One region of the Luteipulveratus mongoliensis genome, then DNA from elsewhere that is predicted to be linked to it. Evidence: predicted binding sites of a transcription regulator. Region 1 holds the regulator's gene; each other region holds the start of a gene.
The links. Region 1 encodes HrcA, which represses chaperone genes, less so after heat shock. Its sites were predicted from a motif close to TTNGCACTCGNNNNNNNCGAGTGCNAA; they were not measured.

Region 1 (5,270 bases):
GTCCCGGCTCGCGGCCGGCTCGGTCGCCGGACCCGCCCGGCTGGCGGACAACGGGGCTCAGGTCAACGCCTCGCCACCACCGCCGGCGATGGTCAAGGAGCAACGGCTGGGCGAGCGGCAGATCCAGGCCATGGCCCCGGGATGGTGGTACAGCGGGACGTCGGCGCCGGTCAATGCGGTCCGAGCCGGCACCGACCTGCTCAACGGCACCGGCTCGTTCGAGCAGCAGGGCACCGATCCAGGAGTGCCTCCGGGCGGGCTCTGGACGCTCGGCAACTACGCGCGCCTCAGCAATGAGTCGCGCTGCGACGACGGCGAGATCAAGGGCGACCTCGGCCTGGAGCTGCTGCGCAGTCCCCTCAGCAAGGACGACGTCGTGGCCTCGCCGCTCAACCGTCAGCAGGTGCGTCCGGGGCAGTCCCTGTCACTCGTAGCCGATGTGCGTCACGCGGCCAAGGGCGCTCGCCTTGAGCTGCGGTGGTACCGCGGCGCCGAGGGGAGCAGCCTGCGGACGACGAGCGAGACGATTCCTCAGGTCGACAAGAGTGCTGCGGGGTGCCGCAGAGTGACCATCAACGCCACCGTGCCGTCAGACGCCCGGGCCGTGCAGGTCTTTCTGCGGCTCGAGCCACCCAAGGGCGGTCAGGAGACCCGACGACTCGCGGTCGACAATGTCCGCCTCGCCCAGTGGGCGCCGGAGGGCATCAGCGGCCGTCAGTACGACATGGTGCGGACGACCGCTGCCGCCACCGGCCGATTCGTTCGAGACCTGCCGGGCGCGAGGGCCAGCGCGGAGACGCCGGTCCTCGAGGCGCCTGAGCCGCAGTGAGGTGGGGGTCAGGCCGGTGCGGTGACGAAGTCGATGAGCTCCTCGACCCGGCCGAGCAGCGAGGGCTCGAGGTCGGCGTACGTCCGCACGGTCGACAGGATGCGCTTCCACCCGTGGGCGACATCGGCCTGGCTGGAGTGTGGCCACCCGAGCTCGGCGAGGATGCCGTGCTTCCACGACGTGCCGCGCGGGATCACCGGCCACTGCGACCAGCCCAGCCGCTCGGGCCGCACGGACTGCCAGACGTCGACATACGGGTGACCCACGACGAGCACATGGTCAGGGGAGGCCGCGTGGCGCGCCTGCTCGACGATCTTGGCTTCCTTGGTGCCGGGCACGAGGTGGTCGACCAGGACCCCCATCCGGCGCGACCGGTCCGGCGCGAACTCGCGGATCACTGCGGTCAGGTCATCGACACCGTCCAGCATCTCGACCACCACACCCTCGACGCGCAGGTCGTGACCCCAGACCTTCTCGACCAGCTCAGCGTCGTGCCGGCCCTCCACGAAGATGCGCGAGCCCGACGCCACCTTGGCCTTGGCGTCGTGCACGGCGACCGAGCCCGATGCCGTACGCCGGCCGGCCTCCTTGGCAGCCTTCAGCGCCTCGCGCTGGCTGGCCGTCGGAGGCGTGAGGACGACGGGCTTGCCGTCGAGCAGGAAGCCGGGTCCGAGAGGGAACGCCTTGGTCTTGCCGCGCCGGTCCTCGAGGTGGACCACGTGCATACCGCCGGCCTTCTCGACGCGGACGACCGCGCCGCACCATCCGGTCTGTACGTCCTCGACCACCAGGTCGGGCGTCGCCTCGACCTCGGTGGACCGACCCCGCTTGGGGGCCTTCCAATCGGTGCTCAGCACGTCGCTGCCGTATCGGTCACCTGATCCCACTGGACGTGACTCCTCCTCCGGCCTAGGTCGCAGGCTCCCTCGGTCCGGCATCATCGTCCCGTCGATCGCCACCCGCAGAGGCTAGGTCACCGCCCGACCGCGCCGTGGTGGCGACACGCGACCGTACAAGGAGCACGTAGACTTGGCACTCGGAACGCAGGAGTGCCAAGCACGGCGAGGAGGTGTCGATGAGCGAGGAACGCAGGCTGCAGGTGCTGCGCGCGATCGTGCAGGACTACGTCTCGACGTCCGAGCCGGTCGGCTCCAAGGCTCTGCTGGACCGGCACCAGCTGGGTGTCTCGGCCGCGACCGTACGCAACGACATGGCCGTCCTCGAGGAGGAGGGCCTGATCGCTGCGCCGCACACGTCAGCGGGTCGGGTTCCGACCGACGCCGGCTACCGCGTGTTCGTCGACCGGCTCAGCCAGGTCAAGCCCATGAGTCACGCCGAGAAGTCGGCGATCCGTGAATTCCTCGAGCAGTCCCTCGACCTCGATGACGTGGTGGACCGGACGGCTCGCCTGCTGGCCTCGCTGACCCAGCAGGTCGCGGTCATGCAGTACCCGTCCCTGTCCCGGTCCTCGGTGCGACACGTCGAGCTGGTGGCCCTCGCTCCGCAGCGGCTGATGGTCGTCCTGATCGTCTCCAGCGGGCGGGTCGAGCAGCGTGTCCTGGAGGTCAGCGAGGACCTGCTGACCCCCGAGGGCGAGGGGTTGGTGGCCGATCTGCGCACCCGGCTCAACGCCGAGGTGGCCGGTCACCTGCTCGCCGAGGCGACCCAAGGGCTTGCCGACCTGGCCGAGGCGTTCCCGCAGCGCGACCGCGAGACGGTGCGACTCGTCGTACAAGCGCTGACCGACGCGATGGCCGAGCAGCGTGAGGAGCGGGTCGTCCTCGCCGGCACCGCCAACCTGGCGCGCACAGGAGCCGACGGCCTCACCCTCGCGCCCGTCCTCGAGGCGCTGGAACAACACGTCGTGCTGCTGCGTTTGTTGTCGACAGTGGATGCCGACGCGTCGAACGCGGTCGCGGTGCGCATCGGGGCGGAGAACCCGTACGAGGGCCTCCACACGACCTCGATGATCACCACCAGCTACGGCACCGGGGCCGTTGCCGGGCTCGGAGTGCTCGGCCCCACCCGGATGGACTACCCCTCGACCATGGCGGCCGTTCGCGCCGTCGCACGCTACGTCTCGGAGATCCTCGATCAGTGAACGACTACTACGCCGCCCTCGGTGTCGCCCGCGACGCGAGCCCGGAGGAGATCAAGCGCGCATATCGCAAGCTCGCTCGCAAGCTCCACCCGGACGTCAACCCCGGGCCTGAGGCAGCCGACGAGTTCAAGAAGATCTCGCAGGCCTACGAGGTCCTGTCCGACCCCGAGAAGCGCCAGGCGTTCGACATGGGCGCCGACCCCTATGCCCAGGCGGGCGCTGCAGGATTCGGCCAGGGCTTCTCGTTCAGCGACATCATGGACGCGTTCTTCGGCGGTCAGGCGGCCGGTGGCGGCCGCGGGCCGCGCTCGCGCCAGCAGCGCGGTCAGGACGCGCTCGTCCCGCTCGAGATCGACCTGGCGACCGCGGTGTTCGGTGGCAACGCCGACCTGGTCTTCGACACCGCCGTCATCTGTCCGACCTGCAGCGGCGACGGTGCACGACCCGGCACGGGCACCCGCACCTGCGATGTCTGTCAGGGTGCCGGCCAGGTCCAGCAGATCCAGAAGTCCTTCCTCGGTCAGGTCATGACGACCCGGCCGTGCACCAACTGCCGCGGGTTCGGCGAGGTCATCACTGACCCGTGCTTCGAGTGCTCCGGTGACGGGCGAGTGCGCAACCGCCGCACCATGACCCTCAAGGTGCCGGCCGGCGTCGACTCCGGCACCCGGATCCAGCTCTCGGGCGAGGGTGAGGTCGGTCCGTCCGGCGGCCCGTCCGGTGATCTCTATGTCGAGGTACGGGTGCGCAAGCACGCGATGTTCCAACGCCAGGGCGATGACCTGCACTGCTCACTGGAGCTGCCGATGACGGCGGCCGCCCTGGGCACCACGCTGCCGCTCGAGACGCTCGATGGCACTCGGGACGTGGACATCAAGCCGGGCACACAGGCCGGCGACACGATCACCCTCAAGGGCCTCGGCGTCACCCACCTGCGGTCGGCGGTGCGGGGCGACCTGCTGGTGCACGCCAACGTCAGGACGCCCACCAAGCTCGGTCCCCAGCAGGAGGAGCTCATGCGCCAGCTGGCCAAGGAGCGCGGCGAGGAGCGGCCCGAGGCCAAGTTCCAGCCGGTCAACCATGGTCTCCTGGGTCGCCTGCGCGACGCGTTCGCCGGCAAGTAGTCCCCACCTCACGGACTCATGACCGCCCCGCTGTTCTACGTCGAGCCGGGCGCGCTAGACCACGTGACCGGCGGTTCGAGCCTGCTGCTCGATGGCCCCGAGGGGCGGCACGCCGCGACCGTACGCCGGATCGCGGCGGGTGAGTCCGTCCAGGTGGCCGACGGCACCGGCCGGCTGGCACAGGCGGTCGTACGCGCGGCAGGACGGGACGAGCTCGACCTCAGCATTGTGTCGGTCGAGGTCGTCGAGCCTGCAGCGCCCCGCTTCGTGCTGGTCCAGGCGCTGGCCAAGGGCGACCGGGACGACCAGGCCATCGAGGCGGCGACCGAGCTCGGCGTGGACGAGGTCGTGCCGTGGCAGGCCGAGCGCAGCATCGTGCAGTGGCGCGGCGAGCGTGGGGCGAAGTCCCTGCGCAAGTGGGCCGGCGTCGTACGCGCCGCAGCCAAGCAGTCGAGGCGCCCGGTCGTGCCGGTCGTCGCCGAGCCGGTCGATCGAAAAGCCTTGTGCGACAGGGTTTCTCGTGATGCACGCACGCTCGTGCTGCACGAGGAAGCGACGGCGTCACTCAATGACGTCGAGCTGCCCGCGGGCGGTGACGTGTTACTGGTTGTCGGTCCCGAGGGCGGCATCAGCCCCGCCGAGCTCGACGCGCTGACCGAGGCGGGTGCGGTTGCCGTACGCCTGGGGCCGACGGTCCTGCGGTCATCAAGTGCCGGACCGGCGGCTCTGGCCGTCCTGCTCGCTCGCACTCGGTGGTAGCCCACCCGTCAGCCGGCTGATCGATCGTTCGCCGGCGTCGGTGAGGACCAGCTCTCGGTCTCGCGCCCCGTCGGCGACCCAGCCAAGGTCGCGGATCGAGGTGAGCAGCGCCGCGCCCAGCCGACCCGCCAGGTGGTAGCGCTGCTCGGTCCAGTCCGCGCACATCCGAAGCAGCGGCCGGCGGGTGCCGCCGCCGGCCTGCAGCGCATCGAGGTCGACACCCCACCGCGACAGCTCCTCCGCGGCGGTCGGACCGAGCTCGAAGGGCATCGTCCGCGACGCCGAGGACAGCGCGTCGGCGGGGGCGCGTTCGACTCCGGTGCCTCCGTCCGTCCGCTGCAGAGCCTCCTGCGCCACGAGGTGAGCCAGGACGTGGACACCGAGACTCCCGGCGAGGTGGTCGTAGCACGTGCGGGCGAGTCGGAGCCGCCGCGCGCGGGTGCCCTCACGTAGGGAC
Region 2 (5,270 bases), 1.0 Mb from region 1:
TCACGACCAAGACCGCCCCGGCGGCCGCCACCACACGGGAGTGGGTGGGGCTCGCGGTGCTGGCACTGCCCACCTTGCTGCTGTCAATCGACATGAGCGTGCTCTACCTCGCGCTCCCGAGCCTGGCCGAGAGCCTTCGGCCCAGCAGCACTCAGCAGCTGTGGATCATGGACGCATACGGCTTCATGGTCGCCGGCTTCCTCGTCACCATGGGCACGCTGGGCGACCGCGTCGGCCGCCGCAAGCTGCTCCTGATCGGCTCGGCCGGCTTCGCCGCCGCGTCGGTGCTGGCGGCGTACAGCACCTCCAGCGAGATGCTCATCGTGGCCCGCGCGCTGATGGGCGTCACCGGCGCCACGCTGATGCCGTCGACCCTCGCCCTGATCAGCAACATGTTCCAGCGGCCCCAGCAGCGCGCGATGGCGATCGCCGTCTGGATGAGCTGCTTCATGGGCGGCATGGTCGTCGGCCCGCTGACCGCCGGTGTGATGCTGCAGCACTTCTGGTGGGGCTCGGTGTTCCTGCTCGCCGTGCCTGTCATGGTCCTGCTCTTCATCGCCGCGCCGGCTCTGCTGCCGGAGTACCGCGACCCCAACCCGGGGCACCTCGACATCACCAGCGTGGCCCTCAGCCTGACCGCGATCCTGCCGGTCGTGTACGGCCTCAAGGAGACCGCGCGGCACGGCTTCGAGTCGGTGCCCGTCCTCGTGGCAGCCTTCGGTGTCGCGATGGGCGTGCTGTTCATCCGCCGCCAGAGCCGCCTGACCCACCCGCTGATCGACGTGCGACTGTTCAGGATTCGCCGCTTCTCCGTCTCGCTCGGCATCAACGTCGTCAGCGGCCTCGTCATGGCGGGCACGTTCCTGCTGACCACCCTGTACCTGCAGCTCGTCCTCGGGCTCAGCCCGCTCGCGTCCGGCGCCTGGATGGTCCCGGTGCAGCTGCTGATGGTGGGCGCCTCGCTGTCGGCGCCGCGCGTCGCCCAGCGCATCCGGCCGGCGTACATCATGAGTGGTGGACTGCTCGTCAGTGCGGTCGGCTTCGTCGTGATCGGGGTGGCAACCCTGGCCACCGGGTACGGCGACAGCCCGCTCCCGCTGGTCGTCGGCTTCGCGCTCTGTGCCGTCGGGCATCGCGTTCCCGGTCGCGTTGATCATCGACCTGGTCGTCGGCTCGGCGCCGCCGGAGAAGGCCGGCTCCGCCGCATCGGTGTCCGAGACCGCCGCCGAGATGGGCATCGCGTTCGGTATCGCTTTGATGGGCAGCCTGAGCGCCGTCGTGTACCGCTCCGGCATCGCGGTGCCGAACGGTCTCAGCTCGGACCAGCAGGCCCAGGCGCGCGACTCCATCGGTGGAGCCGTGGACGTCGCCAAGCACCTGCCGTCCAGCACCTCGGCAGCGCTGATGGGCAGCGCGCGGGACGCTTTCAGCTCGGGCCTGGTGATCGCATCAGCGATCGCCGTGGTGGTCTTCGTCATCACCGCTGCAGTCGCCCTGGTCAGCCTGCGCGACGTGCCGGCGTACACCGAGCCCGCCGCGGACGAAGCCGCGAACGCAGAGGTCCAGGCGGACGACGAGGGCGACGCGAACGAGGTACGTGGGCTCGGTCACGAGTCGCTCCCGGCGCCCCACGGTGACCTGGTTGGTGCCGTATCGTCGCGGGGTGAGTGACCTCAACGCCTCATTGGCCACAGCCGTCACATCAGTCCCAAACGCCTCAACCATGAATGACACCGTTGTGATTTCGGCCCTATCATCGGAAGCGGACATCGATCACGACGACGTCGTTCAGGCGTCGATGGAGGACCGGACATCCATGAGTGCCGCGGAGCAGGCCCAGCAGCCGCACAGCGACGAGCTGAGCCAACGCGACCAAGAGATCTTGTCGTTCGAGCGCCAGTGGTGGAAGTACCCCGGCGCCAAGGAGCAGATGATCCGCGAGCGGTTCGACATGAGCTCCACTCGCTACTACCAAGTTCTCAATTCTTTGATCGACAGCTCGTCGGCTCTGGCCCACGACCCGATGCTCGTCAAGCGGCTCCGGCGGCTGCGGGCCTCACGTCAGAAGCAGCGGTCGGCGCGCCGGCTCGGGATCGAGCTCTGAGCCCCACGATCAAGTAACGCCCGTCTCGGTGCAAGGCCGGGGCGGGCGTTACTCGTGTCCTCTGTACCTCACATTCCGCCCAGCCAAGCGGTCGGAACGATCTGGCGGGGTCGACCCGTCGCACCCACATGGCTACCGACACAGTGAGCAGCGACGGACTGGGTGAGCGTGACCCGTCCCGTGCGGCGTTCGTTCGCCGCGTCGACCGTAACGCCCATCGCTCCGTACGAGAGCTTCTCGATGACCTTCGTGCGGAGTTCGCCCTCTGCGACACGATCGTCGCCCGGTGCACCGGTCTCGAGGCTGACAGCCTCCATCGGGCCCGTGCCACGAGCGGCCTCACCCTCGACCAACGACACGATCTCGTCGAGCTGTTCGCGCTCTGCCAGACGGTGGAGGACCTCCTCGGCGTGAGCGTCGAGGGCTGGCTCGAGGCGCCGGCACCGATCGGCGACCTCCTCGACCGGCTCGCCCACGACTGCACACCGGTCCCGGCCGCGCTCGCCGCCTGATCCGTTCGTCGGTGGCGCCGACACCAAAGTCGACAGCCACCTGAACCCTCGGCCGATGCGCTCGGCGGCCCGCGGCCGGCACCATGGCAGACGTGGCGACCGAGCAGCGATACCTGATCACCGTTGGCGGGCACGACTACGTCCTCAGCAAGCACGAGCAAGGGCTTAGCCAAGTCCTCGTCCTCACCGTCGACGGTGAGGAGATGGCCCGCGCGAAGTCCTCTGACAAGCGCGTGACGCTCGGCGACGACGATCGCCCCGACCTCGGCCACCTCACGATCCGACTGACCACCCTCGGTTCAGTGCGCCGCGCGACGCTGACCCGCGGCGACCTGGACGTCGACCTCGATCCCGAGCCCGGGTCGAAGGCTGCCCGGCTTGAGGCCAAGGCGCGCGAGCACCCGCGGTTGTACGCCGCCCGTCACGTCGTCGGTGCCGTCGCCGGCCTCCTCGTGCCCCTTCTCGGGCTGGGGCTGCTCGTCAAGCTGCTGCTGGGCTGGCTGACCGACCGGCTCCCGGATGTGAACCTGCCGTCGATCGACCTCCCATCGCTGCCGCTGCCGGACTGGGACCTGCCCGACTGGGAGCTCCCGGGCTGGGTCACGGCAGCGGTCGCGGTGGCGAAGTACGTCGTCCCGGTGGCGATCGCGATCGGCATCGCCGCGCACGAGGTGCGCCGCCGGCGTCAGCAGGACCAGCTCAAGGAGCAGCTGCGCGAAGGTGCGGTCGCCGCGGAGCCGAGCGGTCGGCGTACCGGAGGCCCGAACACAGAGTGACTCGCATTTGCACTCGGAGGGGTCGAGTGCTAATCATGGCCTTAGCACTCTCCCTGTGAGAGTGACAGACCAGACCGTACGTCGAGGGGCTGGCCTCATAGGCGACGTGAGCCTGCGGGGATCGGTCTCGTCCGTCGCGGGCGTCGTGCGGTCGATTCGCTTTCGTGTGGGAGGAACCACCGCGCATGGCAAAGCTCATTGCATTCGACGAGGAGGCGCGCCGCGGTCTCGAAAAGGGTATGAACACCCTTGCCGACGCCGTCAAGGTGACGCTTGGCCCCAAGGGCCGCAACGTCGTGCTCGAGAAGAAGTGGGGCGCCCCCACCATCACCAACGATGGTGTGAGCATCGCCAAGGAGATCGAGCTCGAGGACCCCTACGAGAAGATCGGCGCTGAGCTGGTCAAGGAGGTCGCCAAGAAGACCGACGACGTCGCCGGTGACGGCACGACGACGGCCACCGTCCTGGCCCAGGCCATGGTCAAGGAGGGTCTGCGCAACGTTGCGGCGGGTGCCAACCCGATGGCCCTCAAGCGGGGCATCGAAGCCGCAGTCGCTGCTGTTTCTGAGTCGCTGCTCGACCAGGCCAAGGACATCGAGACCAAGGAGCAGATCGCTGCGACTGCCTCGATCTCCGCTGCTGACCCCCAGATCGGCGAGCTCATCGCCGAGGCCATGGACAAGGTCGGCAAGGAAGGCGTGATCACGGTCGAGGAGAGCCAGACCTTCGGTCTGGAGCTCGAGCTGACCGAGGGCATGCGCTTCGACAAGGGCTACATCTCGGGTTACTTCGTGACCGACACCGAGCGCATGGAGACGGTCCTGGAGGACCCCTACATCCTCGTGGTCAACTCGAAGATCTCGAACATCAAGGACCTGCTCCCGCTGCTGGAGAAGGTCATGCAGTCGGGCAAGCCGCTCGCGATCATCGCCGAGGACGTCGAGGGCGAGGCCCTGTCGACCCTGGTGGTCAACAAGATCCGTGGCACCTTCAAGTCGGTGGCTCTCAAGGCTCCCGGCTTCGGTGACCGTCGCAAGGCCATGCTCGGTGACATCGCCATCCTCACCGGTGGTCAGGTCATCTCCGAGGAGGTCGGCCTGAAGCTCGACACTGCCGAGCTGGACCTGCTGGGTCGCGCTCGCAAGGTCGTCGTGACCAAGGACGAGACGACGATCGTCGAGGGTGCCGGCGAGGCCGACGCCATCTCGGGTCGGGTCGCTCAGATCCGCGCCGAGATCGAGAACAGCGACTCCGACTACGACCGCGAGAAGCTGCAGGAGCGCCTGGCCAAGCTGGCCGGTGGCGTCGCCGTCATCAAGGCGGGTGCCGCGACCGAGGTCGAGCTCAAGGAGCGCAAGCACCGCATCGAGGACGCTGTCCGCAACGCGAAGGCTGCTGTTGAGGAGGGCATCGTCGCCGGTGGTGGCGTCGCTCTGCTGCAGGCGACCGACGCTGCGTTCAAGGGTCTGAAGCTCGAGGGTGACGAGGCGACCGGCGCGAACATCGTGCGCGTGGCCGCCGAGGCTCCGCTGAAGCAGATCGCGTTCAACGCCGGCCTCGAGCCGGGCGTCGTGGTCGAGAAGGTTCGCTCGCTGAAGCCCGGCGAGGGCCTCAACGCTGCGACCGGTGACTACGTCGACATGATCAAGGACGGCATCATCGACCCGGCCAAGGTGACGCGCTCCGCGCTGCAGAACGCCGGCTCGATCGCTGCGCTGTTCCTGACGACCGAGGCCGTCATCGCCGACAAGCCCGAGAAGGCTGGGGCGGCTCCGGCCGACCCGTCGGGTGGCATGGGAGACATGGGCTTCTAAAGCCACGAACCCGTACGCGCTGGGCGGCTCTCCCTTCGGGGAGGGCCGCCCTTCGTCGTACCCG
Region 3 (5,270 bases), 730 kb from region 1:
CGGTCGCCGAAGCCGGGCGCCTTGACCGCGGCCACGTTGAACGTGCCACGGATCTTGTTGACGACCAGCGTCGACAGGGCCTCGCCCTCGACGTCCTCAGCGATGATCACCAGCGGCTTGCCGGCCTGGACGACCTTCTCCAGCAGCGGCAGGACGTCGGCGATCGAAGAGATCTTGCCCTGGTTGATGAGGATGTAGGCGTCCTCGAGGACGGTCTCCATGCGCTCAGCGTCGGTGATGAAGTACTGCGACAGGTAGCCCTTGTCGAACTGCATGCCCTCGGTGAAGTCGAGCTCGGTCGCCGTCGTCGAGGACTCCTCGACGGTGATGACGCCGTCCTTGCCGACCTTGTCGAACGCGTCGGCGATGAGCCCACCGATGGTCGGGTCCTGCGCGGACAGGGTCGCGACCTGCGCGATCTCGTCCTTGCCCTCGACCTCACGCGCGTTGCTCAGCAGGCGCTCGTTGATGGCCTCGACCGCCTGGTCGATACCGCGCTTGAGCCCGGCCGGACCGGCACCGGCAGCAACGTTGCGCAGGCCCTCCTTGACCAGGGCCTGGGCCAGCACCGTGGCCGTCGTCGTACCGTCACCGGCGACGTCGTTGGTCTTGGTGGCGACCTCCTTGGCGAGCTGCGCGCCAAGGTTCTCGTACGGGTCGTCCAGCTCGACCTCGCGAGCGATGGTGACACCGTCGTTGGTGATCGTGGGGGCGCCCCACTTCTTGTCGATGACGACGTTGCGGCCCTTGGGGCCGAGCGTCACCTTGACCGCGTTGGCGAGGGCGTCGACGCCACGCTCCAACGACTTGCGCGCGGAGTCGTTGAACTCCAGCTGCTTAGCCATGCTGTTCCTTCCGGATGCGATTCAAAGAGCGGGGTACGACGTACGCCCCGCCCCCGGCTGCTGATGGCAGCGGGACCGGGGCGTACGTCGCAGACGAGATGTCGACTCAGGCGAGGACCGCGAGCACGTCGCGGGCCGAGAGGATGAGCAGCTCCTCGCCGGCGTACTTGACCTCAGTGCCGCCGTACTTGCTGTAGATGACCTTGTCGCCGACCGCGACATCGAGCGGGACGCGCTGGCCGTTGTCGTCGATGCGACCCGGACCGATGGCCAGGACCTCGCCCTCCTGGGGCTTCTCCTTGGCAGTGTCCGGGATGACGAGACCGGACGCCGTCGTCTGCTCGGCCTCGACCGACTTGACCACGATGCGGTCCTCGAGCGGCTTGATGTTCACCGACACGGTGTGACCTTCCTTATGCGTGAAAGGCCTGCCCAGACGGGCAGGTGTGGATACGTGACGCCTGGGTCGTGCCGGCTGGTCACGAGCGCCGCCGTCGCGGGGGTCGGTGCTCGTACCGTGGCTGGCACTTGCCCCAGGCGAGTGCCAAGTCCGAATCTAAGTCGCGATTAGCACTCGGTCAACTCGAGTGCCAGAGCGTCTCGCGATCAGGAGGCGCTCCCCGGTCAGGCCGTACGCCGGTCGTGCGCCTCCCGGGCGGCCAGTACGTCGTCCATGTTGTCCTCGGCCCAGTCCTTGAGGTGCTGAACAACCGTGTGCAGCGAGCCTCCGAGGTCGGTCAGGGCGTAGTCGACCGTGACCGGCACGGTGGCCGTGACGGTGCGCGTCACGAGACCGTCGCGCTCGAGGTTGCGCAGCGTCTGGGTCAGCATCTTCTGGCTGACGCCGGCGACCCGGCGCGACAGCTCGGAGTAGCGCATGTCCCGCTCGCTGAGCGCACTGATCACCAGCGTCACCCACTTGTCCGTGAGCCGGTCGAGCAGCTGACGGCTCTTGCACGCGGCCATGAACGCGTCGTACTCGACCTTGGCCTCGGTGCGGCGGCGAGCGGCGGTCTTGGTGGCCATCACATCCCCTTGCGTTGGTTACGCACTCTCAGGTGCCTACTTCCCACGAGAGAGTGCCTGACTCAGAGTAGCCGCCATGTCATCCATTCACGAAGGAGCAGTCATGCGCGCAGCCGTCGTCCGTACTCCCGGCCCCGACGCCTCGGTCGAGGTGATCGAGGTCGCCACTCCCGAACCCGCACCGCACGAGATCCGCATCGCGGTCGAAGGGGCGACGGTCAACCCCGTCGACCTGATGGTGGTCTCGGGCTTCTTCCACAGCATCGGCTGGATCGACCAGCCGGAGCACACCGGCCTGGGCTGGGACATCGCCGGCCGGATCACCGCTGTCGGTGCCGACGCGGCCCGCGAGCACCCGGAACTGGCGGTCGGGACGCGCGTCGCCGCACTGCACGAGGGCCTCGACCACGCTACGGGGCCGTACGCCGACCAGGTCCTGGTCCCCGCGGAGGCCGCGGTCGTCGTACCCGAAGAGCTGGATCTCGTCGCGGCCGCAACGGTTCCGATGAACTCACTCACCGCGGACCAGGCGCTGGACCTGCTGGGCGAGGCCGATGGCCGCACCCTGCTCGTCACGGGCGCCGCGGGCGCCGTGGGCGAGTACGCCGTCCGTCTCGCCGTCTTGGCCGGCTGGGAGGTCGTCGGGCTGGCACGGGAGTCCGACCGCGACGCGGTGGCAGACGCCGGCGCCCGACCGATCGCCTCCGTGGACGAGGTGTCGTCGGTCGATGCGGCCTTCGATGCCGCTGCACTCGTCGACCCGGTCCTCGCCGTGGTGCGGGACGGCGGTCACTACGTCGGCGTGGTGCCTGCGAACGTCCCCGCCTCCGTACGCGGGATCACGACCGCGGCGGTCAAGGTGCACGCGGATCGTGCGCGGCAGCAGCGGCTGCTCGACCTCACTGTGGCGGGCACGCTGCCGACCCGTGTGCACGCGACCGTGCCGCTGGCCGATGTCGCGGTCGCGCTGGACAAGGTTGCGGCGGGCGGCGTCAGGGGCCGCTACGTGCTCGTGCCGTGAGCGCGGTCGGCCGCCTCAAGGTGCGAGCGTCATCGCCCGGTCGAGGATGATCGACGCATCGCTCTGGGGCGGCCGTGCGCCGTTCACGTCGTCGAGCTCGGCCCGCGCCCGCTGCATGATCCGCAGCGTGCCCGTGCCGTTCACGGGCACGTCGAAAACCACCGAGCCGGTGCCACGCGTGGCGTCGAACGCCGCGTCCTTGAGCTCGGGCGTGGGTCGCGGCGCTCGACCGTCGAGAGTGAACGTCGTGCTCACCGGCTCCAGGTCGTAGTCAGCGGCCGGGCCGGAGCCGGCCGCGGCACGCCACTCCCCATCGCTCGGCAACGACACGGATGCGTTGATGACCGCCCACTCACGGCCGGGCTTCGCCCAACCCAGGCCCGAGACGTACGGCAGTCGCAGCGGTGTCGCGACCCCGCACTTCGCGTCCACCGACAGCACACCGCCGAGGCCACTGATCCGGGGCGCCGGGCAGGTCCGGAAGTGGGCGCCTTGACGATCCAGGGAGTACAGCGGCGCAGCCCGACCCGACTCACGTCGACCGGTGGCGATGTCCACGCGCTGCGTGACACCGTCGTACTCGATCTCGATGACCGGCTGCTTGGGCTCGCCGTCGACGGCGATCCACGCCTTCCCCTCACCGTGGATGGTCTCCTTGCGCCGACCGACGATGTCGCCGCCGCTCGCTCCCGGCACGGGGTAGCGATGACCGCCGACGACGAGGTGCACGTGCGGCTGCACAGGCGCCATCCCCAGCGGCACGGTGGCCCAGGTCGGGAAGCCGCCCATGTAGCCCGTCTCCCAGCTCACACCGACGAAGCTGCCGCCCCACGGCGCACGCGGAGCATCGACAGACGCTCCCTCAGGCACGGACTCGACCGGCTCACTGACCGTGACGTCGACCTGTCCGAGAGGCAGCAGCACCGGCCGGGAGCGGCCCGAGACGTCTGTGAGACCGCCGCGGATCACCTGACCGGCCTCGGCACGATCCTTCAGGACCGACCACGCGCCCAGTGCGGCGACTGCCGCAAGCACGACGACGGCCAGCCCAGCCAGCAGCGCGACTCGCGTGCGACGTACGGATGGCTCAGGGGAGGACGACATGGGATCGGACTGTAGGGCTACTCGACGTCCGTGTAGGTCCCGGAGGACCCGACATCGATCAGGTAGGTCTTCGGCGCCGACTTCCACTCGCTGCGCTCGGCGTCCAGCGTCATGGGCAGGCGGTAGCGGGTGCGGATCGCGACGGGCTTCCCGGCCGGCACGAGGAAGGCCCGGTCAGCGAGTCGTACGCGATCGCCGGACACGACATCGCGGCCGACCTGACGCGCAGGCGCCGCGGAGCCGACGGAGACCGTGAACGATGCAGGCCCGGACGGCAGGTACTCCGCACCTTGATGATTCTTGTACTGCCTGGCCCGGTCCTCCTTGCGGGACGCCGAGCTGCTGTGGACCAGGAGCCACTCCTGACCGGCCGGAGCCGCGCCGAGTCCGGGCACATAGAGGCCGCGGTGGAAGCGGACGGTGCACGAGACCCACAAGAACGTGTCCGGTGGCGCCGCGTCGCAACCACGATTCGCGTCGAGGGAGGGCCGCTTGATGGCGGACGCCGTGCTCGGCTCGCTGCGCACGGTCGACGTGACGGTGCGGCCGGCGTACGTCGCCTCGATCCGTACGTCCGAGCCGTCGCCCTTGGCGACCACCACGGCGGAGGACCCTTGGTCGGCGGCCGTCAGACCGGTGACGAGCGGATAACGCTGGCCTCCGGCGACAAGGGCGAGCGCGGAACCCGGGTCGCGCCGCTGAGCCACCGTCGCCAGCGGCCAGACAGGCGGGGTCCCGCTGTAGGTCGTCGGCGACCAGGACACCTTGACGAAGGTCGCACCGTCCGGCGCGGTGAGCCGGTCATCGGAGGGGCCGATCGTGCGGCCGACGCCGACCTGGAGGCTCAGAGCGGTCAGCGGAAGCGACACCGACATCATCCGATCCTCGGACTGGTCGTTGAAGAACGTGGCGTTGTCCAGCCGGTCGCCGATGTGGACGTCGTCCCTGGTGAGGCGCCAGGTCGCCACACCGACCACGAGGACGAGGAGTACGACGGCGGCCGTCCACAGCTGCCATCGTCGGCCGGCACCCCCGGCGCCCGTTGCCGCATCCGAGGTGCTCATCAGGAAGCCTTTCGTGGGTCAACGACGCCGGGGTAGGCCAGTACGGAGGTCCGGTGCAGGGTGGCGGTCTTAGGCGCCTCGGTCTCGGCGCCGTGGCGGTCATCGCGCGTCAGGGGTGCGTCGACGACCGTGCTGAGGGTGACCGGGGCGCCACTGACGACCGAGAAGGTCAGGTCGCTGATCACGCGATCGGTCGAGGGGTCCTGCTGG

Region 2: groL (chaperonin GroEL) is a predicted target of HrcA. The motif match lies at 3,434-3,460, and genes of this name have one in related genera.
Region 3: groES (co-chaperone GroES) is a predicted target of HrcA. The motif match lies at 1,413-1,439, and genes of this name have one in related genera.

What each region holds. Positions count from the first base shown of each region.
Region 1 is NZ_CP011112.1:2,683,489-2,688,758, forward strand. Features, by position in the region: gene VV02_RS12815 (CapA family protein) at 1-829, shown strand, start outside; gene VV02_RS12820 (DUF3097 domain-containing protein) at 838-1,686, opposite strand; gene hrcA (heat-inducible transcriptional repressor HrcA) at 1,905-2,930, shown strand; gene dnaJ (molecular chaperone DnaJ) at 2,927-4,054, shown strand; gene VV02_RS12835 (16S rRNA (uracil(1498)-N(3))-methyltransferase) at 4,073-4,813, shown strand; gene VV02_RS12840 (ArsR/SmtB family transcription factor) at 4,760-5,270, opposite strand, start outside.
Region 2 is NZ_CP011112.1:1,655,298-1,660,567, forward strand. Features, by position in the region: gene VV02_RS07925 (MFS transporter) at 1-1,637, shown strand, start outside; gene VV02_RS07930 (DUF3263 domain-containing protein) at 1,817-2,104, shown strand; gene VV02_RS07935 (hypothetical protein) at 2,233-2,616, shown strand; gene VV02_RS07940 (hypothetical protein) at 2,709-3,392, shown strand; gene groL (chaperonin GroEL) at 3,578-5,206, shown strand.
Region 3 is NZ_CP011112.1:1,956,468-1,961,737, reverse strand. Features, by position in the region: gene groL (chaperonin GroEL) at 1-845, opposite strand, end outside; gene groES (co-chaperone GroES) at 952-1,245, opposite strand; gene VV02_RS09380 (winged helix-turn-helix transcriptional regulator) at 1,470-1,871, opposite strand; gene VV02_RS09375 (NADP-dependent oxidoreductase) at 1,975-2,892, shown strand; gene VV02_RS09370 (hypothetical protein) at 2,908-3,996, opposite strand; gene VV02_RS09365 (hypothetical protein) at 4,014-5,060, opposite strand; gene VV02_RS09360 (hypothetical protein) at 5,060-5,270, opposite strand, start outside.